Regions from separate parts of the Luteococcus peritonei genome, predicted to be linked through region 2. Evidence: riboswitches for the same ligand, from Rfam matches in the RefSeq annotation. Region 2 holds a riboswitch; the other holds the start of a gene.

Region 1 (15,680 bases), on a different contig from region 2:
GCACCGGGCAGCATCAGCGAGCTGTGGCTCTTCTTCGCCGACCCCTGGCACAAGAGCCGCCACCACAAGCGTCGCCTGGTCAGCCCCGAGTTCGCGCAGCTGGTGCGCAGCCGGCTGGTCGACGGCGGCCGCTGGCGGCTGGCCACCGACTGGGAGGACTACGCGCTGTGGATGCGCGAGGTGCTCGACGTCGCCGAGGGCCTGACCAATGAGCACCTCGACCCCTCGGACCCCGAGGGCACCGGCTGGGCGCCCCGCCTGGAGCTGCGCCCGGTGACCAAGTACGAGCGCAAGGGCCTGGCGGCCGGCCGCACCATCCACGACCTGACCTACCGGAAGAGCTCATGAGGCGCTGGCGGCTCGACCTGGCCTATGACGGCACCCACTTCTCCGGCTGGGCCGCCCAGCCGGGGCTGCGCACCGTGCAGGGAGAACTGGAACGCTGGACCACACAGGTGCTGCGGCTGGCCTCCCCCGTGCAGCTCACCGTGGCCGGACGCACCGATGCCGGCGTGCACGCCCGCGGCCAGGTGGCCCACCTGGACCTGGCCGACGAGGTGGACACCTCCCGGCTGCAGCACCGGCTCTCCCGGGTGCTAGACGGCGACATCGTCATCGCGTCGGTGCGCGAGGCCCCCGAGGGCTTCGACGCCCGCTTCTCCGCCGTCTGGCGCCGCTACTGCTACCGGCTGTGGGACACCGAGAGCATCCCCGACCCGCTGCTGCGCGGCCACGTGGTGGGGCTGCGCGGCCACCTCGACCTGGAGCGGGCCAATGCGGCGGCCACCATGCTGCTGGGCCTGCACGACTTCGCGCCCTTCTGCAAGCCCCGCGACGGGGCCACCACCATCCGCACCCTGACCGGGCTGCAGGCCGCGCGGCGCGCCGACGGGGTGGTGGAGTTCACCGTCGTCGCCGACGCCTTCTGCCATTCCATGGTGCGCTCCCTGATGGGCGCCATGACCGCGGTGGGCACCGGGGCCCGCGACGAGGCCTGGCTGGCCGAGGTGATGGCCAGCCCGAAGCGCCACAACGGCGTCACGGTGATGCCCGCCAAGGGCCTGTGCCTGGAGGAGGTGGGCTATCCCGCCGACCACCGGCTGGCCGAGCGCGCCGAGCTGGCCCGCGCCGTGCGCACCCTGGACGAGACACCCAGCCTGGACGAGGAGGAGCGATGAGCCACTACTTCACCACCCCCGAGGGCGAGGAGAAGCGTCGCGAGGTACGCGCCACCATCTGGGGCCGCGAGCACGTCCTGGTCACCGCCAACGGCGTCTTCTCCGGTTCCCGGCTGGACCCCGCCACCCGGATCATGCTCGACGAGCTGCCCCCTCCCGAGGACGGCGCTCGGCTGCTCGACCTGGGCTGCGGCTACGGTCCGATCGCCGTGGCCCTGGCCGCCGAGTGCCCCACCAGCACCGTCGACGCGGTGGACGTGAACGAACGTGCGCTGGCCCTGACCGCCGAGAACGCCCGTCGTGCCGGTGCCGATGACCGGGTGCGGACGCTGCTGCCCCAGCAGGCCGATCCCGAGGTCCGCTACGACGAGATCTGGTCCAACCCGCCGATCCGGATCGGCAAGGCGGCGCTGCACGAGCTGCTGCTCACCTGGCTGCCGCGGCTGGCCCCGCAGGGCCGTGCCGTGATGGTGGTGGGCAAGAACCTGGGCGCCGACTCGCTGCAGCGCTGGCTGGGCGAGCAGGGCTGGGAGTGCACCCGACTGGCTTCGCACAAGGGCTTCCGGGTGCTCGAGGTGCGTCGGCCCGTGGCAACCGGGGCCGCACCCACCGTGCAGCGGCCGGCAGGGCTGCAGTAGTCTCTGGCGGGTAACCACGTCCAGGGGAACCCGGTGCAAGTCCGGGACTGACCCGCAGCCGTCACAGTCGGAATGCCTGGCATGGTTCGGACTCATCATGCCTGTCGCGGAGAGCGGGCCGAGCCGAGGACCGCCCGGTCATTCCGGTGGTTCCCGACGCTGGCACTCGAGGCGCGGGCCCACCCGAAAGGACCCCTCGTGCAGACCCTGCGCACCGCCCTCGCCACCACCGCGGCCCTCGCCGCCCTGGCCTCCGCCCCGCTGGCCGCCCAGGCCGCCCCGATGAACGACGCCACCGACTGCCTCGACCAGGGCAAGGTCTGGCTCGCCATCCAGGACTCCAAGGGTGAGCTGCTGGTCAACAGGTGCGTCGAGAAGGCCGCCACCGGCAGCCAGCTGCTCACCGACGCCGGCGTCAAGGTCACCAAGGACGCCAAGGGCTTCGTCTGCGCCATGGAGGGCGAGCCGGCCACCTGCCCGGCCAAGTTCGACGGCAACTACTGGCACTACTGGCTCGGCACCAAGGACGGTGGCTGGAAGATGAGCGAGAAGGGCGCCGACAACAGCGTCCCGGCCGCCGGCACCCTCGAGGGCTGGTGCTACGGCAAGGAGTGCAGCATGCCGGCCGTCGCATCGCTGCCCGCCGCCACCGACGCCTCCGCTTCGCCCTCGGCCTCCGCCGAGGCCACCGCCCCGGCTGGCGAGAGCAAGGGCACCCCCTGGGGCGTCATCACCACCGTTGCCGTGCTGGCCCTGGCCGCCATCGCGGGCCTGGTGCTGGCCCGCCGTCGCAAGGCCTGAGCATGAGCAGGCTGGTCGGCATCGAGCGCGAGCTGCCGGCGACGGCGCCCCGCGTCGACGCCGGCCGGCCGCAGCCTGCCCTGGACCCGCGCGACCGCCGGCCCGGCACCCGGCCCGAGTCGGCCGCGGAGACCCGCAGGAGCGCCGGGCCCAGACGCAGCCTGCACCCGTGGGCCTGGTGGGGCTGGGCGCTGTGCGCCGCCACCGCCATCTCGCTCACCCTCAACCCGCTGATGCTGCTGCTGTGCATCGGCGCCGTGGTGGCCGTGGTGCTGGCCCGCCGCACCCGCGCGCCCTGGGCCCGCTCGGTGCGCGCCTACCTGCTGCTGGCAGGTTTCATCCTGGCCATGCGGATGTTCTTCCAGGTGGTGATCGGGCGGATGCGCAGCGGCACCGTGCTGTTCACCCTGCCCTCGTGGACCGCGCCGGACTGGCTGGCCGGCCTGCACTTCGGCGGCCCGGTCACCCTCGACGCCCTGCTCTTCACCCTCAACGACACGCTGCGGCTGGCCGGCATCCTGGTCTGCGTCGGGGCGGCGAATGCACTGGCCAACCCGCGCCGGGCGCTGAAGTCGGTGCCCCCGGCCCTGCACCAGATCTCCACCGCGGTGGTGATCGCCCTCTCGGTGGCGCCGCAGCTGATCGAGTCCGGGCAGCGGGTCCGTCGCGCCCGACGGCTGCGGGCCTCCACCAGCCGGGGGCGCGGCGCCCTGCGCGGCCTGCTGGTGCCGGTGCTGGAGGACTCCATCGAGCGATCCATGCAGCTGGCCGCCTCCATGGAGTCGCGGGGCTACGGGCGCACCCTGTCGCTGCAACCGCTGGGCCGCGCCACCGCCACCACCCTGCTGGGCGGCATGATGCTGATGGTGCTGGGCAGCTTCGCGGTGCTGGGCATCCCCGGCGCCACGCTGCTCGGCGTCGCCGGCATCCTGGTGGGTCTCGGCCTGGTGGTGGCCGGCCTGCGCATCTCAGGACGACGGCTGGCCATCAGCCACTACCGGCCCGACCCCTGGCTTCCCGCGGAGACCGGGGCCATCTGCTGCGGCCTGGCCGCCGTCGCCCTCAGCCTGCTGCTGCTCCAGCTGGCCCCCGGTGCCATGACACCGGTCACCAGCCCGCCGCAGTGGCCCGAGCTGCACCCGCTGATGCCGCTCACCGCCCTGGCCCTGGCGCTGCCCGCCGTGCTCACCCCGGCACCGTCGAAGGACAGCCTGTGATCAGCTTCGACCAGGTCACGATCAGCTATGCCGACGCCGCGCACCCGGTGCTGCGCCAGGCCAGCTTCACCATCCCCGAGGGCGACCTGTGCCTGGTGGTGGGCCGCACCGGCACCGGCAAGTCCACCCTGCTGGGCGCGATCAATGCGCTCGTGCCCTGGTTCAGCGGCGGCACGATGTCCGGCGAGGTCCGCATCGACGGCCGCTCCACCCGGGACTGCCGCCCCCGCGAGCTGGCCGACCTGGTGGGCTGGGTGGGACAGAACCCGCTGGTCAGCTTCGTCACCGACCGGGTCGAGGACGAGCTGGCCTATGGCATGGAGCAGCTGGGGCTGAGCCCGGCGGCGATGCGCAAGCGCGTCGAGGAGACCCTCGACCTGATGAACATCGCCGACCTGCGCGGCCGCGCGCTCACCGAGCTCTCCGGCGGCCAGCAGCAGCGGGTGGCCATCGCCGCCGTGCTCGCCGCCCAGCCGCGCGTGCTGGTGCTCGACGAACCCACCAGCGCCCTCGATCCCACCGCGGCCCAGGACGTGCTGGGCGCCATCACCACCCTGGTGCACGACGTCGGCATGACCGTGGTGCTGGCCGAGCACCGGCTGGAGCGCGTGATGCAGGCCGCCGACTCGGTGGCCTGGCTGGACGGCACCGGCGGGGTGCAGCTGGGCCCGGCCCGCGAGCTGCTGGGCCGCTGCGACGTGGTGCCGCCGCTGGCCGCCCTGGCCCGTCGGCTCGACTGGCAGCAGGTGCCGCTGAGCGTGCGCGAGGCCCGGCGACGGGTGATCGCCGAAGAACTGCGCATCGCCCCCGCCCCCGAGCCCTGGCGCCCCGGCCCGGACGGGGCGCTGGCCGTCGAGCTGCAGGGCCTGTCGGTGCAGCGCGGCGACGTGCTGGCCGTCAACGACCTTCGGGTGGGCTTCGCCCCCGGCACGATCACCGCCCTGATGGGTCGCAACGGTGCCGGCAAGTCCTCGCTGCTGTGGGCGATGCAGGGCGCCCTGCCCTCGACGGGTGGGCTGGTGGTGGGCGGCCGGGACCCCCGCGCGGTGGACGCGGCCACCGCCCGCAGCCTGGTCACCCTCGTGCCGCAGAGCGCCGCCGACCTGCTCTACCTGCACAGCGTCGAGCAGGAGTGCGCCCAGGCCGACGCCGAGTCCGGTGTGCCCGCGGGCACCACCGCCGCGCTGCTGCAGGGGTTGGGCGCCGACCTGCCGCCCGAGCGCCACCCGCGTGACCTGTCCGAGGGGCAACGGCTGGCGCTGGTGCTGGCCATCCAGCTGGCCAGCGAGCCGGGCGTCATCCTGCTCGACGAGCCCACCCGCGGCCTGGACTACGAGATGAAGGAGCAGCTGCGCACCATCCTGCGCCGGCTGGCCGCCGACGGACGCTGCATCCTGCTCAGCACCCACGACGTCGAGTTCGCCGCCGCCTGCTGCGACCGCACCCTGGTGATGGCCGACGGCGACGTGGTGGCCGACGGGCCGACCCGCGAGGTGCTCACCAGCTCACCGGCCTTCGCGCCGCAGGTGGCCAAGGTCTTCCGCCCCTCGCCGCTGCTCTCCGCCGCCGAGGTGCGGCGGCTGGCGCCATGAAGGCTCCCGAGCCTCGACGCGCCGACGCGGTGCGGGTGCGCGGCCACCAGTGGCTGATGCTGGCGGTGGTGGCCCTGGCCGGCCTGCTGGCCTTCACCTGGCCGCTGCTGGTGCCGCCCTCGGCCCACCTGGACCAGGCCCAGCTGGGCCCGCTGCTCTTCGCACTGGTGCTGCCCGCCCTGCTGGCCGTGGTGCTCAGCGAGCTGACCAGCAATGACCTGGACGTGAAGGCGCTGGCCATGCTGGGCGTTCTCACCGCCGTCGGCGCGGTGCTGCGGCCGTTGGGTGCCGGCACCGGTGGCCTGGAGGCGGTCTACCTGCCGATCATCCTGGCCGGGCGGGTCTTCGGGCCCGGCTTCGGCTTCGTGCTGGGCTCCACCACCCTGTTCACCTCCGCGCTGCTCACCGGCGGCGTCGGGCCCTGGCTGCCCTACCAGATGATCGCCGCGGGCTTCGTGGGGCTGGGCGCCGGTCTGCTGCCGCGGCTGCGCGGCGCCGCGGAGGTGGCCCTGCTGGCGGCCTACGGCTTCGTGGCCGGCTTCGGCTACGGCTGGGTGATGGACTTCGCCTTCTGGCCCTTCAACCTGGGCAACGGCACCCAGCTCTCCTTCGACCCGGCGGCCGGGCCGCTGCGCAACCTGCACGTCTTCGCCCTCTACAAGCTGGCCACCGCGATGGCCTGGGATGCCGGGCGCGCGATCAGCAATGCGGTGCTGATCGGGGCACTGGGCGCTCCCCTGCTGCGGGTGCTGCGACGCGCGGCCCGCACCGCCCACTTCGTCGAGGCCGGGGAGAGCCGGGTGACAGGTGTCACGTCGAAGCACTGACGCTTGACCATCGCCCCGGGGGGCAGGCCGGGCGGCACAGTGGGTGCCATGAACACGCCAGTCCTCGAACTGTCCGGCCTGCGCAAGGTCTTCCCGGGCGCCTCGGATCCCGTCGTGGCCGTGGACGGCCTGGACCTGGTGGTCCGCAGCGGTGAGATCGTGGCCTTCCTCGGACCGAACGGGGCCGGCAAGACGACCACCCTCGACATGGTCCTGGGCCTGACCGAACCCAGCGCCGGGAGCGTCCGCGTGCTCGGGACCGGCGCCCGGCAGGCCGTCCTCGACGGCAAGGTCTCGGCCGTCCTGCAGTCCGGGGGCCTGCTGGACGACCTCACCGTCGAGGAGACCGTTCGGCTGGTCGCGTCGATGTACCGCCGGCACCTGGGTGTCGACGAGGTGATCGCGCGTGCCGGGCTGGAACCGCTGCGCGGCCGCCGGGTGCTGAAGTGCTCGGGCGGCGAGCAGCAACGGCTGCGTTTCGCGCTGGCCCTGCTCCCGTCGCCCGAGCTGCTGGTCCTCGACGAGCCGACCGCCGGCATGGACGTCTCCGCGCGCCACGAGTTCTGGCAGACCATGCACCGCGATGCGCAGTCCGGGCGGACGGTGATCTTCGCCACCCACTATCTCGAGGAGGCCGAGGCCTTCGCCCAGCGCATCGTGCTGGTCGCCCACGGCAAGGTGGTGGCGGACGGGAGCACCGCGGAGCTGCGGGCCAGCACCAGCGCCCGCACGGTCTCCGCCGACCTCTCCCCCGCGCGGGCGGACCAGGCCCGCGCCGCGGTGCGGGCCATGCCCGGCGTGCTGGACACGGGTGCCAGCCAGGCCCCCGACGGTGGCCTTCGGCTGACCGTCCGGTGCCACGACTCGGACGCGGTCGCCCGTGCCCTGTTCGACCTGGGCGGCCGCGAGCTCGAGGTCTCGCGCGGATCGCTGGACCAGACCTTCCTCGAACTGACCGGCCAGGACCTGAGCGGAGCCACGCGATGAATCCCACCTACTACCGCTACGAACTGCTCCGCGAGTTCCGCGACCGGATCGGCCTGTTCTTCACCGTCGCACTGCCGGCCTTCATGTATGTCGTCTTCGGGGCCACCCAGTCCTACGCGGAGCAGGACGTCGGCCGGGGCAACATCGCGGCCCACATCATGATCTCGATGGCCATGTACGGAGCGGTGACCGCCACCTCGTCGGTCGGCGCGGCCGCCGCCACCGAGAAGATGCTCGGCTGGGGGCGCCAGCTCGGCCTCACCCCGCTCACCGACCGCGGTTTCGTGATGGTCAAGGCAGCCTCCGCGATCACCATCGCGGCCCTCCCCGTGGCGCTGATCTACACGATCGGCGCCGCCACCGGGGCACGGGCCGAGGCCAGCGTCTGGTTGCTCAGCGCCCTGCTCGCGCTGCTCGGTTCCGTGGTCTTCTCCCTGTACGGGCTGTGCTTCGGGCTGGGGCTGAGGTCCCGTTCGGCGGCCGGCGCGGCCAGCGGCTCACTGGTCATCCTGGCCTTCCTGGGCAGCCTTTTCATGCCCCTGTCGGGCACGATGCTCACCCTCGCCCGCCTCACGCCGCTGTACGGCGTCTCGCAGCTGGCGCGCCGGCCGCTCACCGACGGGATGGTGCTGGCGCGCGACGGGTCGCTGCAGCAGGAGTCGCTGTGGATCCCTACCGCTAACGTGGCCGCATGGCTCTTGGTCTTCGCCGGGCTGGCGATCCTGCTGGTGCGGCGCAGCCGTCATCGGCAGTGAGCCCCCTGCCCACCGGGCCCGAGCATGCTGCGGAAGGCCTGCCCAGTCCCTGGTCGCGCTACGGCTGGCTCTTCGCCGCCGTCTGGCTGGTCTTCCTGACGGGACCGCTCATCAGCGCGGTCCAGGCGCCCCACGCCCCCTGGCAGCGCGCCGTGACCGTCGCACTGGTCGTGAGCTTCGGGGCGGCCTTCACGGTGGGCATGGACCGGCAGTGGGGCTCGGGCCGCGAGGGCCGTCTCGATCCCGTGTCGGGGGCCTGGCTCGCCGGCCTGCTCCTCCTGTCGCTGGCGACGGTGCCGGTGATCGGTCTCGATGCGCTGGCCATGACGCCCTTCCTGGCCAGCTTCGCCATCTACACACTGCCCCTGCAGGCCGGTCTGCCGCTCGCACTGGCCCTCCTGCCGGCCGCCGTCGGCCTGCCCCTGGCGCGGGGGCAGTTCGGCAACTGGTCCTTCTTCGGGATCGTGCTGGTCTCGGTGATCTCCATCAGCACCCTCAGCCGGGTGGTGGGCGACAAGGATGCGAAGTACTCCCAGGCCCGCGACGCGCTGCAACTGGCCCGGGAACGTGACCGGGTCGCGCGTGATGTCCACGACCTGCTCGGCCATTCCCTCACCCTGGTCGTCGTCAAGACCGAGGTGGCGGAGCGGATGCTGGACGCGGATCCGCAGCGGGCCCGCACCGAGCTGGCCGAGATCAGGTCGCTGGCACGCTCCGCCCTGGTCGAGGTCCGCGAGACGGTTGTCGGACTGCGGGTCCCCACCTTGGCCGACGAGCTGGCCTCCGCCCGGTCCGCGCTCGACGGGGCCGGCATCACGGGGGACCTGCCCGAGGACCCCGCCGTGGTGGACCCGCGTCACCGCACCGTCATCGCCTGGGCGCTGCGTGAGGCCGTCACCAACGTCGTGCGTCACTCCGGCGCCGGCCACTGCGTCGTGGTGCTCGGCCCCTCCAGCCTGGTCGTCGGCGACGATGGGGGAGGCATGCGCGGCCGCGAGGGCAACGGGCTCTCCGGCCTCCGCCAGCGCGTCGAGGCCGCCGCGGGCCGGCTCACCATCGATGCCGGCCCCGAGGGGCGCGGCACCAGGTTGGAGGTGCAGCTGTGATCCGGGTGCTGCTGGCCGACGACCAGACCATGTTCCGCGAGGCCCTCGCCACCCTGCTCGGCCTGGAGCCCGACCTCGAGGTCGTCGCACAGGTCGGTCGCGGCGACGAGGTGCTCGCCGCCGTCCGCGCCAGTGCCCCCGACGTCTGTCTGGTCGACATCGAGATGCCCGGCCGCGACGGCCTGCAGGTCATCGCCGAGCTCGCCGACGCCGCCCCGGGGGTCAGGGCGCTGGTGGTGACCACCTTCGGACGGCCGGGCTATGTCCGTCGCGCACTCGACGGCGGAGCCTGCGGTTTCGTGGTCAAGGACTCGCCGGCCTGCGAGCTGGCCGAGGCCATCCGGCGGGTCCACGCCGGGCTGCGCGTGGTCGACCCCACCCTGGCCACCGAGTCGCTGCTGGGAGGTGCCTCTCCACTGACCGCCCGTGAGCGCGACGTGCTGCGCATCGCCCTGCTCGGCCACCGCGCGCCCGAGATCGCACGCCGGCTCCACCTGTCCCCCGGCACGGTCCGCAACATCCTCTCCTCGGCGATCGGCAAGACCGACGCCAGCAGTGCCGCCGAGGCCGCCCGGGAGGCCCAGGACAAGGGCTGGCTCTGAGGGCGGACAGCCATGCCTGGCGGTGCCGAGGCGGGTCAGGAACCGTCAGCCGGTCCAGGTCACCTCACGCAGCACCTCCGGCCAGCGCCGCTCCAGCAGGGAGCCACCCCACCGGATGCCGAGCCAGCAGGCCAGACAGCCATAGGCCAACCCCCAGGGCAGCAGCGCCCAGCCGACCCAGTGGCCGATCGCATCCTGCAGCAGGGCGGGCAGCCAGACCGGCGCACTGACCACCAGCCCGCCCACCATGCTGGCCAGCGACATCAGCAGTGCGGCCACGCCTCCACCGGAGGAGCGGGCCAGGCCGCCGTTGCCGGGCGGCGGTTGCGGCACCTGCCACAGCGCGCCCGTGACGCTGCCCACCCCGGCGCAGGCCAGCGTCGCGCCGAGCGAGGCGCCGACCAGTGCGGGGGCCTCGGACCAGTAGCCGCTCACCGCCAGGAAGACCAGGTCGATCACCAGGACCAGCGGCAGCAGCAGCCAGGCGCAGGCCACCAGCCGGCCCAGCCGGTCCTCGTGGCCCCGCACCCCGGCGGAGATCTCCATCCACAGGGCGCTGCCGTCGTAGCCGATCTCCTGGGCCACCACCATGCCCATCACCACGATCATGGCCCCCACCGGGAAGGCGAGCACGCCACGACCCATCGACATCGAGTCGCCCTGGTTGACCAGCACGGGGGCGGCGATCAGCACCGGCATCAGCGCGACGCTGGCCAGTTGCACCAGGTGGCGAGGGTCTCGTCGCCAGTAGCGCAGCGAACGTCCCGCGATCGCACCCACCGGGCCGGTGGGCACCAGCCGGTCGGCCAGGCCGTGCTCCTTGGCCCTGCCCCCGCCGCTGCGTGCCTCCAGCGGGCTGACCAGCGCGCGATCCAGGGCCCGCCCCCAGGCCCACCAGAGCAGCACCACCAGGCCGGCGGCGAGCGCCAGCCGGAGGCCCGCGGCCAGCCAGTCACCACGTCCCACCGCCCAGGGCAGCGACCAGGCCCACCCGAGCGGGCTCCAACCGAGCGCACCGGCCATCGCCCGGGCCCGGTCGGCCACCTGGTCGGCAGCCTGCACCCAGCGGCCGAGGAACTGGGCGCCGACACCGAAGACCATGCCCAACAGGCCGAGCACCAGCGCGGCGGAATCGCGGTAGCGGCGGCTGGTGAGCGCGCTGGAGAACCAGCTGGTCAGGGTGCGGGCCAGCAGCACGCAGGTCAGCACGCCCAGCACGGCGCCCACCACGGCCGCGGCCATCTGGCCGGCGTCGGCAGACCAGCTCACCACGTAGGCCAGCGCACAGGCGCAGGTGAAGATCCCACCCAGGCCCACCAGGCCCACCACCAGCAGCCCGGGCAGCAGCTGGCGTGCCCGCACCGGGTAGAGCGCGAAGCGTCCCGGGTCGAGGGTCTGGTCGGAGCCCACCACCACCAGCGTGGTCAGTGGCCAGGCCAGCGTGAGGGCTGCGAAACCGGCGGTGGTCAGCCCGCCGCGAAGGTCGAGCGCCTCGCCCCGCAGCAGGAACAGGCCGCCGGCGATGACGGCGAAGGCGCCCAGCAGGTACAGCCCTGCCAGCACCGCGCCCAGGATCAGCACGGCCTTGCCCCGCAGGGCGCGCGACATCAGCCTCAGTTTGAGGCGGACGAGTGTCCCAACCATGTCAGCCCCTCTCCTGCATCCGCTCGCCCGCCGCCGACCATCTCCACGAAACGTTCCTGCAGGCTCCGCCCGGCGCGCACCTGCTCGACGGTGCCGGCGGCCAGGATCCGTCCGGCGGAGACCACCGCCACGGCATCGCACAGGCTCTCCACCAGCTCCATCACGTGGCTGGACAGCACCACGGTGCCGCCCCCGGCGACGAAGTCGCGCAGGATCTGCCGGATCGCCTGCCCGGAGACCGGGTCGACCGCCTCGAACGGCTCGTCGAGCACCAGCAGGCGCGGGTTGTGCACCAGGGCGCAGGCCAGCCCGATCTTCTTGGTCATGCCCGCCGAGTAGTCACAGACCAGTGTGTTGGCGTCCCCGGCCAGCCCGAGCGCCTCCAGCAGCGCCTGGGAACGCTGCTCCACCTGGTCGGGCGGCACCCGGCGCATCTGGGCGCTGAAGCGCAGCAGCTCCAGCCCGCTGAGCCGGTCGAACAGGCGCATCCCGTCGGGCAGCACGCCCATCACGGCCTTCGCCCCGGCAGGGTCGCTCCACACGTCATGGCCCCAGACCTCGACGCGGCCCGCGTCGGGACGCAGCAGGCCGGTGGCCATCGACAGGCTGGTGGTCTTGCCCGCACCGTTGGGCCCGACCAGTCCGAACAGGCAGCCGGCCGGCACCCGCAGCGAGAGCTGGTCGACGGCCACCTTCCAGCCGGTCGCCGGGCTGCCGAAGGCCTTGCACAGGCCGTGCATCATCAGGGCCGGCACCGCCGGCGGGTTCTGGGCGATCACCCCTCCATCCAACTCCGCGCACCCGCCCGCCACAACGTCCGATCGTGCAGAGCAGCACCCCAGCGCACCACTTGAGGACGGCCGCCCCCCCGACCGCCTGCCGGAGCGCAGGCCAGCCGTCTTCACCACGGGCTGAATCGTCGCCGCAGCCCTCGCGGGTCGGGAACAAATTGCCTAGCATCGGGGTTGACCGCTACATGGGCCGCACCACCGGGCCCCGCCGGGCCACCCCGCCCGGTGATTGACGGAAGAGGAGAACATGGCTGTCTACACCCTGCCCGATCTCGACTACGACTACGGCGCCCTGGCCCCGCACATCGCTCCGGAGATCATGGAGCTGCACCACTCCAAGCACCACAAGACCTACGTGGACGGCGCCAACACCGCGCTGGAGAAGATGGAGGAGGCCCGCGCCAAGGGTGACTTCGCCAACATCAACAAGCTGGAGAAGGACCTGGCCTTCCACCTGGGCGGTCACGTGAACCACTCCGTCTTCTGGAAGAACATGACCCCCAACGGCGGCGGCCGCCCCGAGGGCGAGCTGGCCAGCGCGCTGGACGAGTTCTTCGGCTCCTTCGACGGCTTCCAGAAGCAGTTCAACGAGAACGCCAAGGCGATCCAGGGTTCCGGCTGGTCCGTGCTGGCCTGGGACGGCCTGGGCAAGCGCCTCAACGTGCTGCAGCTCTTCGACCAGCAGGGCAATGTCCCGCTGGGCCAGACCCCGCTGCTCCAGCTCGACATGTGGGAGCACGCCTACTACCTGCAGTACAAGAACGTGAAGGCCGACTACGTCGAGGCCTGGTGGAATGTCGTCAACTGGGCCGACGTCACCGAGCGCCTCACCAAGGCCCGTCAGGCCTGAGCCGCCCGCCGTTCCGATGAGCCCCCGCCCCCTCGTGGCGGGGGCTCTTCGCGTCCTGGGGCCCGCTTCTGGGGCGAACCTGAGAAAACCCGCGTCCCGTTCGGGATTTTCTCAGCAAGGTTGCACAATGGAGGAAGCCAAGGACGAGGGAGCGCAGTGAAGAACAAGACCATCGGGATCATCGCCTCAGCAACGGCGGCCGTGGCCGCCCTGGGCGGCGTCGGGTACACCGTCGCCGACAAGGAGGTCCAGGTGGCTGTCGACGGCGCACCGGCCACCGAGGTGCACACCTTCGGGGGCACCGTGGCCGACGCCCTGCAGGCCAAGGGCATCACGCTGGGCGAGCACGACTCGGTCGTCCCGTCGAGCAACAGCCCGATCAGCGACGGCACCGAGATCACGGTCAACTACGGCCGCCCCCTCACCGTCACCCTGGACGGCAAGAAGACGCTGGTGTGGACCACCGCCACCACCCTGGACCATGCGCTGCGCCAGCTGGGCGTCACCGACGCGGATGCGCGCACCTCGGTGAGCCGCTCCACGCCGCTGGGCCGCCAGGGCCTGGCCGTGGACGTGGTGACCCCGAAGCAGGTCAGCCTGGTGGTGGCCGGCAAGAAGAGTTCGGTGGAGTCCACCGCCGCCACCGTCAGGGACCTGCTCGCCGAGCAGAAGATCGCCGTGGGCGCCAAGGACGTCGTCAAGCCCGCCCTGAACGCTCCTGTCACGGACAAGCTGGCGGTGACCGTGCAGCGCGTCACCACCAAGCAGACCACCAGCACCGAGCCGATCGAGCACGAGACGGTGCGCACCCGCTCCGACAGCCTCGACGCGGGCACCACCAAGGTGACCACCGAGGGCAAGGACGGCGTCACCACCAAGACCTGGCTGATCACCCTCACCGACGGCAAGCAGACCGGCAAGAAGCTGGTCAGCAGCAAGGTCACCACCAAGCCCGTCACCGAGAAGGTCACCGTGGGCACCCGCCAGGACGAGCCCGAGGTGGAGAAGGCCTCCACCAGCTCCTCCTCGTCGAGCTCCTCCTCGTCGAGCACCCGCTCGAAGCCGGCCGAGAAGACCAGCGCCACGGCCTCGACGAAGACCGCCTCGAGCAGCAGCTCCAGCAGCGCCGGCGGTTCCAACCTGGCCCGCGCGGCCATGTGGGACCGGATCGCGCAGTGCGAGTCGGGCGGCAACTGGTCCATCAACACCGGCAACGGCTACTACGGCGGCCTGCAGTTCGACCGCCAGACCTGGCTGGCCAACGGCGGCGGCGCCTACGCCCCGACGGCCAACCTGGCCAGCCGCGCCCAGCAGATCACCATCGCCAACAAGCTCTACGCCCAGCGTGGCCTGCAGCCCTGGGGCTGCGCGCACGCCGCCTGAGCCAACCTCGGCAGCACGAAGGGCCGGCCACTCCCCCTCGGGAGCGGCCGGCCCTTCGTCGTCGGGACAGGACCGTGATGGCGTCTCAGAGCGGTTCGTCGAAGCCCCGGTAGAGCCAGCGCGGCAGATCACCGCCCAGCAGCATCCGCCAGCCCTCGACGGCCACCACGGGCACCAGCGCGGCCGTGACCACCTCACGGGTCCACGGGTGCACCGGCCGCACCTGGGTCATCGGCACGAAGCCCACCTGCCCGGCACGGTTGTCCGGCCGGGAGGCACAGACGTCCAGCGTGCGGCCCTGGTGGGTGACCTGCAGCCAGGTGTGGCCGGTCTGCCACCACGGGTTGCGACCCAGGCCGCGCACCCGGCTGGCATGGACCACGACCACCTGGAAGCCCAGTGAGCGCAGCACCTGGGCCAGCGCCCGGTTGTACTGTCCCGACCAGCCGCGGCCGTGCCGCAGGGCCTGCGTCGGGCTCTCCCACAGGTGCCACAGCGAGTGGTGGGTGAAGCCGTCGTGGACGCTGCGGGTGGCACGGTCCACCAGTTCCCAGCCCGCCAGACCGCTGGCACGGCAGCTGCTGGTCACCTGCTCCACGTCCAGGCCCGGCCCGGTGGGCCGCGGGGCGGTGAGCAGGGCCGGCGCCAGCAGGGCGGCGGATGCCCCGGTGAGGGCGAGGGTTCTCGACGTGCGGCTCATCGGCCTGCCTCCTGGTACTTGTCGGCCATCCGGTGGTGCAGCTCCAGCATCCGCTCGACGCTGGCGGCCCAGGTGAACTGTTCGGCGCGGGCCCTGGCGGCCCGGCGCAGGTCCGGCCCCAGCCGGGGCACCAGCCGTTCCACGGCATCCGCCAGTCCGGCAGGATCGGGCGGGCCGCTCTCCCCCGAGCCGGCGTCCACCAGCTCGTGGGCGCCCCCGCGGTCACTGGTGACCACGGGCGTGCCGCAGGCCAAGGCCTCCAGCACCGCCAGGCCGAAGGTCTCCGAGGGGCAGACAGACATCGAGATGTCGCTGCGGGCGAAGGCCTCCGCCACCTTCTCGCGGCCCCTGACGAAGCCGTGGAAGCTCACCGGGTAGCCGGCGGACTCGGCCTTCATCCGCTCCAGGTCCGGGCCCACGCCGTAGAGGTCCATCCGTACCGGCAGGCCGCGACGGTGCAGCTCCATGGCCGCCCGCATGCCCAGCTCGGGGTTCTTCTCGTGCGACATCCGGCCCACGTAGCACAGCTTCACCAGACCGTCGTCGGCCGGTTGCCCACGGCTGGGGTCGAAGGTGGCCAGGTCGACGCCCAGCGGCACCTTCACCAGG
Region 2 (15,680 bases):
CCGCGACGAGGGCGATCTGTCCGAGAACGGCGGCTACCACGCCGCCCGCGAGGAGCAGGGCCAGATGGAGGCCCGCATCCTCCAGCTCGAGGACATGCTGCGCCGCGCCCAGGTGGGCGAGGCTCCCAAGACCGGCGAGGCCGCCCCCGGCACCCAGGTCACCGTCGCCTACTTCGGCGACGAGGACGACACCGACACCTTCCTGCTGGGCTCGCGCGAGGTGATGGGCCTCGACGAGTCCGTGGACATCCAGGTCTTCAGCCCGCAGTCCCCGCTGGGTGCGGCCGTGCTGGGCAAGAAGGTGGGCGAGGAGTCCAGCTACGAGGCGCCCAACGGCAAGACCATCAAGATCACCGTGCTGAAGGTGGAGAACTTCCAGGCCTGAGCCAGCACCGACGACGCCCGCGCCCCGGTCAGGGGGCGCGGGCGTCGTGCGTGCTGCGGTTGGTCTCAGAGGCTGCGGATCAGCTCCGCGGCCTGCTCCGGGGAGAGCTCACCGCTCGCCACGCGGGCCAGTACCGCGGCCCGGCCCGTCGGCTGCGGAGCGGCCTGCTCGCCCGTCTCGTCGTGCTCGGAGCCGCCCGTCAGGGGCTGCGTCGCGACCACCGGTTCCCCGGGGCCCTGCTCCTCCGCAACCGGGTCCTCCTCGGGCTGGCCGATCTCGTCCAGGCCGAGCGCCGCCAGCAGGCCGGCCAGCCGGGCGCGGGCGGTGGGATAGCTGACGCCCTGGTGACGCGCCACCTCGCGCAGGTTGCCCCGGCTGGCCAGGAAGACGGTGAGCAGCTCCAGCTGGGCCGGTGGCAGGGTGCAGAAGCGGCAGCGTTCGAAGCGGCCCACCAGCTCGGTGCCGCAGCCGGAGCACGACAGCCTGCTGGTGCTGAGCTCGTGGGCGCAGACCGGGCAGTCGGCCGGTGCGCGGTACTGGGTCTCGGTCATCGCTGGTCCTCCTCGGACTCGGTGCTCGTGCTCTCCTGCGGCGCCTCGACGCCCTCCTGGTGGATGCTGGCGGCGCCCATCACGATGCCGATGTCCAGCCGGGCCGACCCGCTGCCGGCCACCCAGGAGTCCATCTGACCCGCTCCCCCGGGCCAGCTCACCCGGCCGAGCTGGGCATCGGCCCGGACCTCGACGTCGGCCTCGCGGGCCAGCTCGACGACCAGGTTGCCGGACTCCACCCGCACTCGGGAGCGCCCCCGGTCGAGCCGGCCGCGCACCTTGGCGCTGCCCGCCTGCACCAGGGCGTCGGTGATCTGCACCACCTCGCCGAGGTGGGCGCTTCCGGCGGTGACGCGGACCTTGCCCAGCCACGGGACATTGGTGGTGGTCAGGCTGCCGGCGGTCACCTCCACCTCCACCAGGATGTCCGGGTTCACCCGCAGCAGCAGTTCCTTGCCCAGACCCAGGGTGCGCAGGTCGTCCAGGTTGCGGGGCGGCCGGATCAGGTTGAAGCCGTCCAGCGAGGGGCCCAGCTCGCCGTCGGAGGTGACCTCCAGCACGGAACCGTTGCGGCGCAGCACGTGGGGACCGTCGGCGGCCAGCGTGGCGACGGAGCGGTCACCCAGGATGCGCACCCGGCGGCCGGTGGCGCGCACGCTCACCTTCTCGACGCCGTGGCTGCCGGTGGGGCGCAGCGGTGAGGGGCCTGCCGGGGACTCCCCAAGGCCCTCCGGATCCGAGGCCGAGCCGGGGTGCCCGGCCTGGGCCCAGGTGGACTCGACGGTGTGGGCGGCGGTGCTGGCCGCGGAGCTGGCGAACTCGCTGGCGGCGCCGAACAGGTCCCGGGCGATGGCACCCCAGCTGGGCTCGGCGCGGGGGCCCGACGGCCGCGTGCCCTCGGTGGCCGCGCCATCCGGCTGCGGCTCGCTGTCCTGCTCATCGGCCGGGGACCGGTGCTCGGAGCCCTCGTGGTGGGCGGTCGCCTCGTCGTGGGCGGGAGATTCACAGGCTGCGATGCCGGCCTCCAGCCGGTCGATGCGGCGGGCGGCTTCGGCCTGGTCGATGCGACCGGCGGCCAGGTCTTCCAGGATGCTGTCAAGGTCCATGGCCACAAATGTAAAACCGACCCTTCCAGACTGGAAGGGTCGGTTCACATTCTCGGGGTGAGTTCCGGGTCAGCCCTTGCTGCCGGGCTGGATCTGGTCGGGCAGTGAGCCCTCCCGCGCCGAGGCCTCCATCACCGCGGCCATCGCCTCAGGTCCGGGCGGCAGGTCGTCGATCTTGGTCTCGGCACGCTCCTCGCGCACCTCCCCCTCGTCGGGCAGCTGGTCGGTGGCCGGGGGCTTGTCCGGGTCCTGCTCGCTCCGCCCGTGGGAGGCCAGGGCGCGGATGAAGGCATTGCCGAAGGCCATCAGCGGCACGGCGAACAGGGCGCCCAGGATACCGCCCACGATGGTGCCGATGGCGATGCCGTAGAGGACGGCCAGGGGGTGGATCGAGACCGCCTTGCCCAGCAGGAAGGGCTGCAGGCCGTGGGCCTCGATCTCCATCACGGCGACGAAGACCACCAGCATGATGATGGCCTTCCAGAAGCCCAGGGTGAGCAGCACCACGGAGGTGGCCACCAGGCCGGAGACGAAGGCGCCCAGCAGCGGAACGAAGGCGCAGATGAAGGTGAGTGCACCGATGGCGAGCCAGAGGTTGGAGCCCACCAGCAGCGCGCCCAGACCGGCCCCTGCACCGTCCACCGCGGCCACGATGACCGCCGCGCGCACATAGCTGACCAGGGCGGTCCAGCCGCGCAGGCAGGCGTCCTCGATCCGGGCGCGCTGACCCCGGGGCACCAGCTGGAAGCCGGTGCGCGCCATGCTGCGGCCCTCGAAGAGGAAGTAGAACAGCGCGAACAGGGCCAGCGCGGTGCCCGCGAAGAAGTGGCTCGCCTGGGTGCCCGCCGCGGCGGCGTAGTCAGCGGCGGCCGACTGCTGTCCCTTGGCCCACTCCACCACCTTGTCGGTGTAGCTCTCGATCTGGGCCTGCTGCAGGTGCAGCGGGCCGTTGCCGAGCCAGTTCATGAACTGCTGGTAGCTCTGCACCGCCGCATCGGCCAGGCTCGAGGACTGCTCGGCGATCTGGGTGCCCACCAGCGCGAAGATGCCGACCACCAGGCCCACCAGGAGCAGCAACGAGAGGGTGACCGCCAGCCAGCGGGGCAGGCCACGACGCTGCAGGAAGCTCTTCACCGGCCACAGCGCCGCGCACAGCAGGAGCGCGACCATGAGCGGGATGACCACCTCGGAGAGGTGGCCGAGGATGCGCCAGAAGGCGAACAACCCGGCGCCGATCACCAGCAGACGCCAGATCCAGCCGGCGGCCAGCTGGATGCCGTGCGGCACCTCGGCGGGCTGGGCGGCCTGCGCGGCCAGCAGCTCGGAGCTGATGACGGGCGCCGGCTGGCGGCCGGCGTCGTCGCGGACGAACTGTCCGAAGTTGAGCCTGAAAGCCATGGTGGGAAGGGCCCTCTCGATGCGGGGGTGGAGGCGGTGCCGGATCAGGCTAGCCTGATCCGGTGCCCAGTCCGACCTCCCCACTGAACCGGCTGCGCCCCGACCCCACCCTCCCTCGTGACGTATATGTGCTTGCCACGATCGCCTTCTGCGTCTCGGTGGGCTTCGGCGTGATGGTTCCGGTGCTGCCCGTGTTCGCTCGTAGCTTCCAGGTGAGCAACCTGATGGTGGGCATGGTGATCAGCGCCTTCGCCTTGATGCGGCTGGTCACCAGCCCCGGCTGCAGCCCGCTGATCCGCCGTTTCGGGGAGCACACCGTGCTCGGTGTCGGCATGTTCATCGTGGCCGCCTCCAGCGCCGCCGCCGGACTGGCCACCACCTTCTGGGGTCTGCTGCTGATGCGCGCCGTGGGTGGCATCGGCTCGGCCATGTTCACCGTCGCCGCCATGACCCTGCTGCTGCGCGTGGTGGACCCCGCGCGCCGGGGGCGGGCCAGCGCCCTCTACTCCGGCGGTTTCCTGATCGGCGGCATGGCCGGGCCGGCCGTCGGCGGCCTGTTCGCGGCCATCTCGCTGACCGCCCCCTTCTTCGTCTACGCCGCCACGCTGAGCCTGGCCGGCATCGTCGGGCTGGCCCTGCTCTCCCGCCCCGAGCGCGAGGCCTCCGGCCAGAGCACCGAGCAGATGCCGTTGGCCCAGGCGCTGGGCGACGTGCGCTACCGGGCCGCGCTGGCCACCAACTTCGCGCAGGGCTGGCAGTCCTTCGGGGTGAGATCCTCACTGGTGCCGGTGCTGGTGGTCGAGGGGTTGCACCGCACGCCGTCGTGGACCGGCATCAGCTTCGCCCTGGCCGCCGTGGTGCAGACCCTGGCGCTGGGGCCGGTGGGCCGACGGGTGGACACGGTGGGGCGCCGGCCGATGATGATCATGGCGGGCCTGCTCACCGGCGTCGCCGCGATCGCCATGCCCTTCTCCCCCAGCATCTGGGTGCTGGTGGCGGTGCTGTGCGTCTACGGCCTGGGCTCGGCCGCCCACTCGACGGCACCCACCGCCGCGGTGGGCGACGTGACGCGTGGCCGGGGTGGTGCGCCGGTGGCGGTCTTCAGCATGATGAGTGACCTGGGCGCCATCATCGGCCCGCTGGCCGCCGGCGCCCTGGCCGACGCCCTGGGCCTGGGCGCCGCCTTCGCCGTGGGTGGTGCCCTGCTGCTGGTGGGTGCCGCCTGGTCCTGGTCCATGCCGCGCGAGCGGCCCGACGTTGTCACCGTGGAAGGACGTCCATGACTGCCAAGCCGCTGTCCGATCTGGTGGCCCCCGACTGGGCCGAGGCACTGGCCCCTGTCGAGGAGCAGGTGCACGCCATGGGCGACTTCCTGCGCCGCGAGGTGGCCGAGGGCCGCAACTACCTGCCCGCCGGCGACCGGGTGCTGCGCGCCTTCAGCCGGCCGCTGTCCGAGGTGCGGGTGCTGGTGGTGGGACAGGACCCCTATCCCACCCCGGGCCATGCCGTGGGCCTGAGCTTCAGCGTCGAGCCCGACGTGCGCCCGGTGCCGCGCAGCCTGCAGAACATCTACGCCGAGCTGCACTCGGACCTGGGGATCGAGCCCGCGGTCCACGGCGACCTCACGGCCTGGTTCGAGCAGGGTGTCCTGCTGCTGAACCGGGTGCTCACGGTGCGCCCGGGTGCTGCCGCCTCGCACCGCGGCAAGGGCTGGGAGCCGGTCACCCAGCGCGCCATCGAGGCCCTGGTGGAGCGCGGCGGTCCCCTGGTGGCGATCCTGTGGGGACGCGACGCCCAGTCGCTGACCCCGATGCTGGGCGAGGTGCCCGTCATCGCCAGCGCCCACCCCTCCCCGCTGTCCGCCCGCTCCGGCTTCTTCGGCTCGCGACCCTTCAGCCGCGCCAACGAGCTGTTGGCCGCCCAGGGTGGCGAAGCGGTGGACTGGCGGCTCCCCGAGCTGGGCTGAACCCGCGCAGCGGTAACCTTCGCGCGTGCTGTCCCCTCGTCGCGCCACGACCGCCCTGCTCCTGCTGCTCCCGCTGACCGCCTGCGCGGCCGGCACCGATGGCGTCTCCGGCCCGCCGCCGGCCGCGAGGACGTCGGTGGGCGCCACGTCGAGCGCCCCCGCCCCGGCCGGCTCGACGTCGGATCCACGGCGACACCGGTCACCACACCGGCGGCGGACGCGCCGGTGGACTGCCGCAAGCTCAAGTGCATCGCCCTGACCTATGACGACGGCCCCGGCGAGCACACCCCGGAGCTGCTCAAGGCCTTCACCAGCCGGCATGCCAGCGCCACGCTGTTCATGCTCGGCAATGCCGCCAAGGCCCACCCGGAGATCGTGCGGCAGGCCGCTGCGCAGGGCTTCGAGGTGGCCAACCACACGTACGACCACAAGCCGATCAGCGACCTGTCCGATGCCCAGGTGGCCGACGAGGTGAAGCGCACCGACGACGTGCTGCAGCAGATCACCGGCCGCCGCCCGCACCTGATGCGCCCGCCCTATGCGGCCCGCACCAGCCGCACCGACAAGGTGGTGGGCGCGGAAGGGCTGTCGGTGATCGTCTGGGACAACTCCCCCGAGGACTGGGTGGCCGGCCACGACACCGCGCCCGTGATCTCGAAGTTGACCCTGCAGCGCGCCAGCCGCAATTCCATCATCCTGATGCACGACATCCACCCGTGGACGGTGAAGGCGGCACCGGCGATCATCGACGGCCTGCAGAAGCAGGGCTACACCCTGGTCACCGTGAGCCAGCTGCTGGGGTCCACGAAGGCCGGGACGGTCTACCCGCGCCACTGACGGGCGTAGGTTCGTGGGGTGAGCCCCCTCGAGATCGTGCTGCTGGTACTGGCCGGCGTCGGCGGCGGGCTGTGCGGCTACCTGACCGGGCTGGCCTCCCTGGTGACCTATCCGGCGCTGCTCGCGGTGGGCCTGTCGCCGGTCACGGCCAATGTCAGCAACACCCTCGGCGTGCTGGCCATCGGCGTCGGCTCGACGATGAAGGCCGGCGGGCAGCTGCTGCCGCTGGGCCGTTCTCGGCTGGTCCGTGACGGCGCGGTGGCGCTGGTGGGCGGCGGGATCGGTGCCGGGCTGCTGCTGCTCGGCGGCGACGAGGGCTTCGAACGGGTGGTGCCCTTCCTGGTGGCGCTGGCCTCCGCGCTGCTGCTGGCGCAGCCGGCGATCACCGCGCGGCGCGGCGGCGAGCGCGACCAGCCACGGGCCTACTTGGCCGGTCTGGTGCTCACCTGCCTGTACGGCGGATACTTCGGTGCGGGCGCCGGGGTGGTCTTCCTGGCGCTGGCCCTGCTCACCAACACGGTGGGCTTCGACCGTTCGATGGTGCTCAAGAGCCTGCTGCTGGGCTGCTCGAACCTGGCCGCCTCGCTGGTCTTCGTGCTGGCCGCCCCGGTGAACTGGTGGGCGGCGCTGGCCACCGGCGTGGGCTGCTATGTCGGTGGGCGGCTGGGGCCCACGGTGCAGCAGTGGCTGCCGCAGCAACTGCTGCGCTGGGCGATCGGGCTGGCCGGCTTCGGGCTGGCTCTGTGGCTGGGCTGGCAGGCCTTCGCTCCTGCGGCGGCGAGCTAGCCTTGCGCCATGTTCTTCGAGCGCCGCGCCGTCCCCGTCCCCACCGACCACGACGAGCCGCAGCTGGCCATGCCCTTCCATCACCGCGTCTTCGGTGACCCGTTGGAGCGGGACTTCCCGGGCAGCGAGGTGGCCTACTTCGCGATGGGTTGCTTCTGGGGTGCCGAGAAGCTCTTCTGGCAGACCGACGGCGTGCTGTCCACCGCCGCGGGCTACATGGGCGGCAGCAACCGCAATCCCAGCTACGAGGAGGTGTGCACCGGCCTGACCGGTCATGCCGAGACGGTCCGGGTGGTCTTCGATCCCAGCCGCACCAGCTACCGCGAGCTGCTGGCCGTCTTCCTGGAGAACCATGACCCGACCCAGGGCGACCGGCAGGGCAATGACGTCGGCCCGCAGTACCGCTCCGCCATCTTCACCACCTCCCCGGAGCAGGAGGCCCAGGCCCGTGAGGCCCTGGCCGGCTTCCAGCAGGGCCTGACCCACGCCGGCTACGGGACGATCACCACCACCGTCGAGCCTGCGCCGCAGTGGTACTTCGCGGAGGACCTCCACCAGCAGTACCTGGAGCACAACCCCAACGGCTACTGCCCGGTGCACGCCACCGGCGTCACCTGCGGCTGAGCCGGTCTCCCTCCGGGCGGCCACTGACCATTTGGTAGATCTTGGGCCGAAATCCTTGCCCTGCGGCAAAGCCGGGCGGCAGGCTGGTGCCACCCCACGCGCCCGGACCGCCTCACAGCGCCTGCGACGGAGCAGGCACCGGCCCGGGCCAGAAGGAAGAACCATGCCTTCTCCCAAACCGTCCCTCCGGACCTGCCTTGCGCTCTTCGCCACCACCGGGCTCGCCCTGGGCGCCGGCCTGGCGCCGGCGCACGGCGCCCCGTCGGGCCTGGTGACCCGCACCCTGAGCGACGGCCGCACCAGCTTCGTACAGGTCGACAACCCCGGCGGCCCCAGGCTGAGCTACTCCCCCTCCAGCGGTGTCACCATCCTGGAGGTCAGGACCTCGGCCGGGCTGCTCGGCTTCAAGGACATGAACGGCAACCGCCAACTCGACACCTGGGAGGACTGGCGTCAGCCGGTCGCGGCCCGGGCGAAGGCCCTGTCGGGTGAGCTCAGGAAGGAGCAGATCGCCGGGCTGATGCTCTTCAGCTCTCACGAGCGCGATGCCGCGGCCGGGTTGAGCGATGCGCAGCGCAAGTACCTGAAGGAGGACCAGCTGCGCAATGTGCTCAATGCCGGCCCCAACGACGTCACGGCCAATGTCACCTGGGTCAACCAGATGCAGGCCTACGCCGAGGCGCAGGCCGCGCCCGGGATGCCCTATGTCCCGGTCAACTTCTCCTCCGACCCGCGCTCCACCGCGGCCAGCGACTCCGCCTACAACGCGGCCGGCACCGACATCTCGCGCTGGCCCTCCAACCTGGGCCTGTCGGCGACCTTCCGCACCAGCACCATGCTCGACTTCGCCAGGACCTCCTCGGCCGAGTACCGCGCCATGGGCATCACCACCGCGCTCGGTCCGCAGATCGACCTGGCCACCGAACCGCGGTGGCTGCGCGTCGACGGCACCTTCGGCGAGAACGCGGCCCACACCGCCGCCATGGCCAAGGCCTATGTCGACGGTTCGCAGGACAGCTACGACGAGCGCGGGCGCGCCACCGGCTGGGGCTCCGAGTCGATCAACACCATGATCAAGCACTTCCCCGGAGACGGCGCCGGAGAGGGTGGCCGCGAGGCCCACATGAATGCCGGCAAGTACGCCGTCTACCCCGGGGACAACTTCGAGGAGCACCTGGTCCCCTTCACGGCGGCCAAGGACTCGATGTCGATGATGAGTTCCTACTCGATCGCCATCGCCAAGGACGGCTCGCCACTGACCGGCAACCGCGTCGGCTCGGCCTATGACAAGACCAAGATCGACATCGCACGCAAGGCCGGCTACGACGGCGTGATCTGCACCGACTGGGGCGTCACCACCGGCTACACCGACCCCAACTCACGCTTCGGCATGGCTTGGGGCATGGAGTCCGCCAGCGTCGAGGAGCGCCACTACGCCGTACTCAAGGCCGGTCTGGACATGTTCGGCGGCAACAACAACAAGTTGCCCGTGCTGGCTGCCCACCAGATGTGGCAGAAGGACTTCGAGGCCGGCAGGAACCCGATCAGCGCCGACGAGCGCTTCCGCCAGTCCGGTGAGCGGATCCTGCGGATGCTCTTCGCCCCCGGGCTCTTCGAGGACCCCTACCTGGACCTGGCGCGCTCGAAGGCCGTCGTGGCCAGCGCCGACAAGGTGGAGCGCGGCTACCAGGCGCAGCTCGACTCCGTCGTGATGCTCAAGAACGCGAACCGCACCATCAAGAAGTCCCCGCTGGCCAAGTACCGCAACAAGACGGTCTACATCCCCAGCACCATCCAACACGGCTTCCCCAGCGTCTTCTCGCAGTCCACCAGTGACGTGACCGGTCCGATGCTCGACGTGGCGGTGGCCAAGCAGTACTTCAAGCAGGTGCTCACCGACACCCCGATCACCGACCTGAAGGGCAATGTCGTGGGCTACGAGCAGCCCGACCTGAGCACGGTGGACATGGTCCTGGTGGGCATGCGGGGGCCGGACAACGGCGACAACTTCACCGGTGCGGGCCTCACGAAGGACGGCACCTTCTACCCGCTCTCGCTGCAGTGGAAGCCGTACACCGCCATCGGCAAGAACGTCCGCAAAGTCTCGATCGCGGGCGACATCCTGCCCGACGGCAGCCAGGAGAACCGCTCCTACTTCGGACGGACCTCCCGGATCGGCAACGAGTATGACCTGACCGCCACCCTCAATGCGGTCAGGGCCGTCAAGAAGGTCGAGAAGCGGACCGGCCGCGAGATCCCGGTGGTCGTCGCGGTGAAGGCGAAGACCAGCTTCATCCCGGCGGAGTTCGAGCGGAAGGTCGACGCCCTGGTGGTGGGCTACTCGGTCAGCGACCGTGCGCTCATCGACACCATGCTCGGTTTCCACAACCCCACGGGCCGGCTGCCCATCACGAGCCCGCGGAACATGGACGCGGTGGAGGCCCAGGCCGAGGACGTCGGCGAGGACATGGCGCCCTACCGCGACTCGGCGGGCAACACCTACCGCTTCGGCTTCGGCCTCAACTGGAAGGGCACCATTTCCCGGCGGTGACGCCCGATGGCATGCAAGGGCGCCCGCTCCCGGATCTCTCCGGGGGCGGGCGCCCTGTGGGTACGGGGGTCAGGCGGCTGCGGTCCCGGCTGTCGCAGTGCCGCGGTTGCTGCGTCCGGTGAGGGTGTCCACGACGTGCGCGATCGCGGCGTCGCCGGTGACATTCGTGGCGGTGCCGAAGGAGTCGATCGCGATGTAGGTGGCGATCATCAGGCCCACCTGCGCCTCGTTGAAGCCCAGCTGGCTGGTGAGCAGCGCGGTCGCGGTCATGATGGCGCCGCCGGGCACGCCCGGGGCCGCCACCATCATGATGCCCAGCAGCATGATGAAACCGATGATGGTGCCGGTGTGGATCGGCATGCCGTAGAGGATCATCACGGCCAGGCTGAAGCAGGTGATCTTGATGGTGGAGCCGGCCAGGTGGATCGTCGCGCACAGCGGGATCACGAAGGAGGCCACCGGCTCGGAGACGCCGGAGGCGATGGTCTGGCGCAGCGTCACCGGGATGGTGGCCGCGGAGGACGAGGTGCCAAGAGCGGTGGCATAGGCCGGCAGCAGCGTCCTGAGCATCGTCAGCGGGTTGCGGTGCGCGATGGCGCCGGCGACGCAGTACTGGATCAGCAGCAGGATGACGGTCAGGCAGAAGACCATCACGATCACGCCCAGGAAGGTGGTGATCACGTTCCACACCTCGCCGGCGGCGGTCATGTTGCAGAAGATGCCGAAGATGTAGATCGGCAGCAGCGGGATGAACGTCTTCACGATGACCAGCTCGACGATCTCGCGGAACTCCACCAGGCCACGGTGGATGACATCACCCTTGATGGCGGTCAGCGCCACGCCGATGACGAAGGCCAGCAGCAGGGCGGTCATCACGCCCATGGCGGGCGGCATCTCCACCTTGAAGTAGGGCGCCAGCAGGGCGTCCTCGGGGTTGGTGACGTCGGTGACCACCTTCTTGCCCTCGAGCAGGCGCGGCAGCAGCGCCATGGAGACCGCGTAGCCCATGAAGCCGGCGAACAGGGTGGAGCCGTAGGCGATGGCGGTGGTGATCGCCAGCCACTTGCCGGCACCGGCGCCGAGCTCGGAGATGGCGGGAGCGATCAGCCCCAGGATGATGAGCGGGATGATGAAGCCCAGGTAGTTGCCGAACAGGCCGTTGAAGGTGACGAAGACGCGCACCAGCCAGTCAGGGAAGAAGAGACCACAGACGATGCCCAGGACGATGGCGATCAGGATCTTGGGGAGCAGGCCCAGCTTCGGGCGAGATGGTTCGGCCATGCAGCGAATGCTAGGGGCAAAAGTTCACGGCGTCAGGGGATGCCCACGTGACATTCTGCACCGCCGGGGGGCGGTGCCGGTCCGGGCCGCCGCCGCACCGTCGCCCGGTGCCCACGGGCGCGACCTGCCAGACTGGAGGGGTCGGTCCCACTCCCCCTCTGACAGAAGGACGAACTGATGAGCTTCACCGATTCGCTGCTGGATCCCGCCAAGCGCCCCCAGGTGGTGCAGGCGATCGCCGCCGTCGTGGACCAGGAGGTGGACGCCAAGTCCGGCCTGGCCGGCATGGCCCTCAAGGGCGCCTATGCCAGCGCCAAGAAGGCCAAGGAGGGCATCGTGCCCAAGGCCACCGACGCGATGCTGCCCGACATCGCCGCCGCCCTGCAGCCCTACTGGGACGCCAAGGGAGAGCAGGACTTCGGCGCCTACCTGTCCAGCCGCTCCGGCGAGGTCGCCGACTCGCTGCTGGCCGTCGCCGACGCCAAGGCCGCCAGCCCCGACAATGCCGCCATCGCCAAGCTGTACAAGCCGATCCGAGGCAAGGCCAAGGGCTACGTCGAGGAGGCCCTGCCCCGCCTGGCCGAGGCCCTGAAGCCCTTCGTCGGCTGACCGTCGCCACGACGCACGACGCACGACGCCCCGCACCCGGCTCGGGTGCGGGGCGTCGTCGTCCCGGGGCTCAGGCGAGCCGTCGCGCCACCACACGGGTGGCCTCGGTGTCAGGACCGGCATGGCTCTCGTCGGTCCAGACCGCCAGGACACCGCCGCGCTGCCCGGCGGTCACCAGCGGCTGCTGCTGGTTGTCCTGCGTGGAGAGGTTGACCAGTCGGTCCCGGCCCAGCGGCAGGCCGCGGGCGGAGAGCTCCCGGGAGCACACCGCCAGGTGCACCGGGTCGTCGGCCGACCTGCTGCCGTCCTCCCAGACCGCCACGTAGCCACCGCGCGGCAGTGCCGTCAGCCGGGGCTTCTGCTGGTTGCCGGTGGTGATGGAGCTGAGCACCCGCTCCGGGCCCGCGCAGGCGAGCCGACGGTCGAACAGGCGCACCACGGCGGCACCGCCCGAGCCGTCACGGCCGGGGCTGGTCACGTCCTCCCAGGCGACCGCGATGCCCTGGTCGCGTCCGACGGCCAACGAGGGACGCCCCTGGTTGCCGGGTGCGGCCTCGTCGAGCTGGCGCTCGGGCGTGGCGAAGCGCCCCTTGGCGTCCAGCAGGGCGCCGCGCACCCCGGTGCCCTGGCCGACGGACAGGCCGGAGGCATCGGTCCACGCGGCCACGAAGCCGCCTGCGGTGCGGGCGAGGGCCGGGCGGGACTGCTTGTCCGCCGTGGTGCGGTTCAGGGTGAACTCGTCGGTGCGGGGGCGGCGCAGGTCCATCACGCGGGCCTTGGCGTCCCAGGCGGAGGGGCTGTCGGAGCCGGCGCCGGTCCAGGCCACCACATAGCGGTTGCCCGGCAGCGAGCTGATCGCGGGCGCGAACTGCACCGGGGTCGCGTGCTGGGAGACGGTGGTCGCGGTCCCCAGCCGACCCTCACGGCCCAGGCGCACGGTGCGCACCTGGTTGGCCGAGGGCCCCGCCGAGCGCAGCCAGGCCACCACGAAGGAACCGTCGTCCAGGGCGGTGACGGCGGGGTACTGCTGGTTGCCGGGCGTGCCCTCGTCGAGCGGGATCTCGTCACCGAAGGGGCGGCCGGCCTGGTCCAGCAGCCGGGCCACGACGCGGGTCTGCCCCGTCGGCTCCTCGCCGTGGTCATGCCCGGTGCCGTGGTCATGGTCGTCGGCGTGGTCATGGTGGTGGCTGGCGAGCTGGCTGGTGTCGGTCCAGACCACCAGGCGCAGCCCGTGGCGGTTGGTGGCGGCGGCCGGGAAGTACTGGTCCCCCTCGGTGGTGCGGTTGACCTGTTGCTCGGTGCCGTCGGCAGCACGGTGGGGCGCCGCTGCAGCAGCGACGGGCAGGGCGGCCAGGATGGCGCCGGCGAGCACGGCCAGGCCGGGATGGAGATGGGTTCGTGTCATGGCGACTATTAGATAATGATTCTCATTTAATCGCTAGTCCATGCTCGTGATCCTGGTCTGACCACATCCCGCTATTTCTCACCCCCCTTGCCCCCGCGCGAAGCACCCCCGATAGGGTTGGCAGTGCTGGTTCGGCCTGTGCGAACAGGTCGTCGCAAGAGGGAATCCGGTGCAAGTCCGGAACTGTCCCGCAGCGGTGAATGGGAACGAGGAACGCCCGTCCGGCATGCGAGTGATCGCACGCCACCGGCGGCAGCACTGGGCCGACGACGGCCTGGGAAGCGGCGCTCCGAGGAAGTCGCCCGATGGCGAAGTGCCCATGAGTCCGAAGACCTGCCAGCGGCGCCGCGGCAGCCAGTCGCGGGGCACGGCGTGACGGGACCAGTCCTGCAGGGTGATCCCGCGACGCCACGAGTCGAGCCGAGGAGCCGCACCGTCAGGCCCGCCGCACCACGCGGTGGGCGACAACCTCATCGGAGCAGGAGTCTGCATGACAACGACCGAGCCGGATGCCCGCGGGGGCGCAAGCGAGCTGACCCTCGCCGGCGACTTCGCGAAGCCGGACATGGACCAGTGGCGCGATGCCGTCGCCAAGGTCCTGAACCGCGGGCGACCCGAAGACAAGCAACTCGATGGTGAGCAGTCGATCAAGCGGCTGCGCACCACCACCGTCGACGGGATCGAGATCGAGCCCGTCTACACCCTGGCCGACGCCCCCGAGCAGCTGGGCGCCCCCGGCGTGGCCCCCTTCACCCGCGGCACCACGGTGCGCAGCGGTGAGATGGACGCCTGGGACGTGCGCGCGCTGCACGAGGACCCGGACACCCTGTACACCCGCAAGGCGGTCCTGGAGGATCTCGAGCGCGGCTGCAGCAGCCTGTGGTTCCGCGTCGACCCCGACGCCGTGAGCGCCGAGGACATCTCCAACAACCTGGCCGACGTCCTGCTGGACCTGGTCAAGGTGGAGGTCTCCAGCCGCACCGACCAGAAGGCTGCCGCCGAGGCCCTGCTGGGCATCTACGAGAAGGCCGGCAAGCCCAAGGACCAGCTCAGCCTGAACCTGGGCCTGGACCCGATCGGTCTGGCCGCGCTGAACGGCGGCGAGGCGGACCTGTCCGGCCTGGCCGACTGGGTCAAGCGCCTCGAGGGCATGCCGAAGAGCCGTGCCATCGTCGTGGACGCCACCATCTGGGACAACGCCGGTGCCGGCGACGTGCACCAGCTCGGCTACGCCCTGGCCACCGGCGTCGAGTACGTCCGGGCCCTGGTGGAGCAGGGCGTCAGCGTGGACGACGCCTTCGAGACCATCAACTTCCGGGTCTCGGCCAATACCGACCAGTTCGCCACCATCGCCCGGCTGCGTGCCCTGCGCACCTGCTGGAACAAGGTCGGCGAGACCTTCGGTGTGACCGAGTCGCTGCGCGGCGCCCGCCAGCAGGCGGTCACCTCCTGGCGCGACATCACCCGCGACGATCCCTATGTCAACATCCTGCGCGGCACGATCAGCGTCTTCGCCGCCGCCGTCGGTGGCGCCGAGGCGGTCAGCGTGCTGCCCTTCGACACCGCCTGGGGCCTGCCCGGTGACTTCAGCCGCCGCATCGCCCGCAACACGCAGGTGGTGCTCGCCGAGGAGTCCAACATCGGTCGCGTCAACGACCCGGCCGGCGGCTCCTGGTACGTCGAGAGCCTGACCACCAAGCTGGCTGAGGCCGGCTGGGTGGTGCTGGGCGACGTCGAGGCGCACGGCGGCATGGCCAAGGCCGTCGCCGACGGCCACGCCGTCGAGCTGCTCGCCCCCGTGATCGCCGAGCGCACCAAGCGCCTGGCCAGCCGCAAGGAGCCGATCACCGGCGTCAGCGAGTTCCCGAACCCCGAGGAGAAGCCGGTCCAGGCCAAGCCCCGTCCCGCTGCTCCGCAGCGCGGCGGCGTGGTCTGGCATCGCGACTCCGAGGTCTTCGAGACGATGCGCGATGCCGTCAAGGCCCGTGGCAACGCCCCGAAGGTCTTCCTCGCCTGCCTGGGCACCCGCCGTGACTTCGGTGGTCGCGAGGGCTTCGCCTCCAACCTGTTCCACGTCGCCGGCCTGGCGACGCCGCAGGTGGAGGGCGGCAGCGTCGAGCAGGTGGTCGAGGCCTTCAAGGCCTCTGGCACCCCGGTGGCCTGCCTGTGCTCCAGCGCGAA

What was found. A riboswitch is a leader RNA that binds a small molecule or an ion and turns the genes downstream of it on or off. The one in region 2 is predicted to bind cobalamin.
Region 1: another riboswitch for cobalamin. It lies ahead of ABD073_RS01420 (hypothetical protein); the one in region 2 lies ahead of mutA (methylmalonyl-CoA mutase small subunit).

The regions. Positions count from the first base shown of each region.
Region 1 is NZ_BAAAIX010000003.1:68,843-84,522, reverse strand. Features, by position in the region: gene trmB (tRNA (guanosine(46)-N7)-methyltransferase TrmB) at 1-348, shown strand, start outside; gene truA (tRNA pseudouridine(38-40) synthase TruA) at 345-1,178, shown strand; gene ABD073_RS01425 (class I SAM-dependent methyltransferase) at 1,175-1,816, shown strand; adenosylcobalamin-variant (AdoCbl-variant) riboswitch at 1,830-1,902, shown strand; gene ABD073_RS01420 (hypothetical protein) at 2,015-2,617, shown strand; gene ABD073_RS01415 (energy-coupling factor transporter transmembrane component T) at 2,620-3,834, shown strand; gene ABD073_RS01410 (ABC transporter ATP-binding protein) at 3,831-5,426, shown strand; gene ABD073_RS01405 (ECF transporter S component family protein) at 5,423-6,253, shown strand; gene ABD073_RS01400 (ABC transporter ATP-binding protein) at 6,302-7,240, shown strand; gene ABD073_RS01395 (ABC transporter permease) at 7,237-7,995, shown strand; gene ABD073_RS01390 (sensor histidine kinase) at 7,992-9,101, shown strand; gene ABD073_RS01385 (response regulator transcription factor) at 9,098-9,703, shown strand; gene ABD073_RS01380 (hypothetical protein) at 9,749-11,311, opposite strand; gene ABD073_RS01375 (ABC transporter ATP-binding protein) at 11,317-12,090, opposite strand; gene ABD073_RS01370 (superoxide dismutase) at 12,386-12,988, shown strand; gene ABD073_RS01365 (resuscitation-promoting factor) at 13,145-14,371, shown strand; gene ABD073_RS01360 (hypothetical protein) at 14,457-15,071, opposite strand; gene ABD073_RS01355 (glycosyltransferase) at 15,068-15,680, opposite strand, start outside.
Region 2 is NZ_BAAAIX010000035.1:12,424-28,103, forward strand. Features, by position in the region: gene greA (transcription elongation factor GreA) at 1-385, shown strand, start outside; gene ABD073_RS15095 (DUF2089 family protein) at 451-936, opposite strand; gene ABD073_RS15100 (hypothetical protein) at 933-2,042, opposite strand; gene ABD073_RS15105 (AI-2E family transporter) at 2,112-3,440, opposite strand; gene ABD073_RS15110 (MFS transporter) at 3,503-4,723, shown strand; gene ABD073_RS15115 (uracil-DNA glycosylase) at 4,720-5,406, shown strand; gene ABD073_RS15120 (polysaccharide deacetylase family protein) at 5,632-6,243, shown strand; gene ABD073_RS15125 (TSUP family transporter) at 6,262-7,029, shown strand; gene msrA (peptide-methionine (S)-S-oxide reductase MsrA) at 7,039-7,653, shown strand; gene ABD073_RS15135 (glycoside hydrolase family 3 N-terminal domain-containing protein) at 7,817-10,204, shown strand; gene ABD073_RS15140 (dicarboxylate/amino acid:cation symporter) at 10,274-11,485, opposite strand; gene ABD073_RS15145 (DUF6918 family protein) at 11,663-12,094, shown strand; gene ABD073_RS15150 (hypothetical protein) at 12,165-13,499, opposite strand; cobalamin riboswitch at 13,610-13,854, shown strand; gene mutA (methylmalonyl-CoA mutase small subunit) at 13,990-15,680, shown strand, end outside.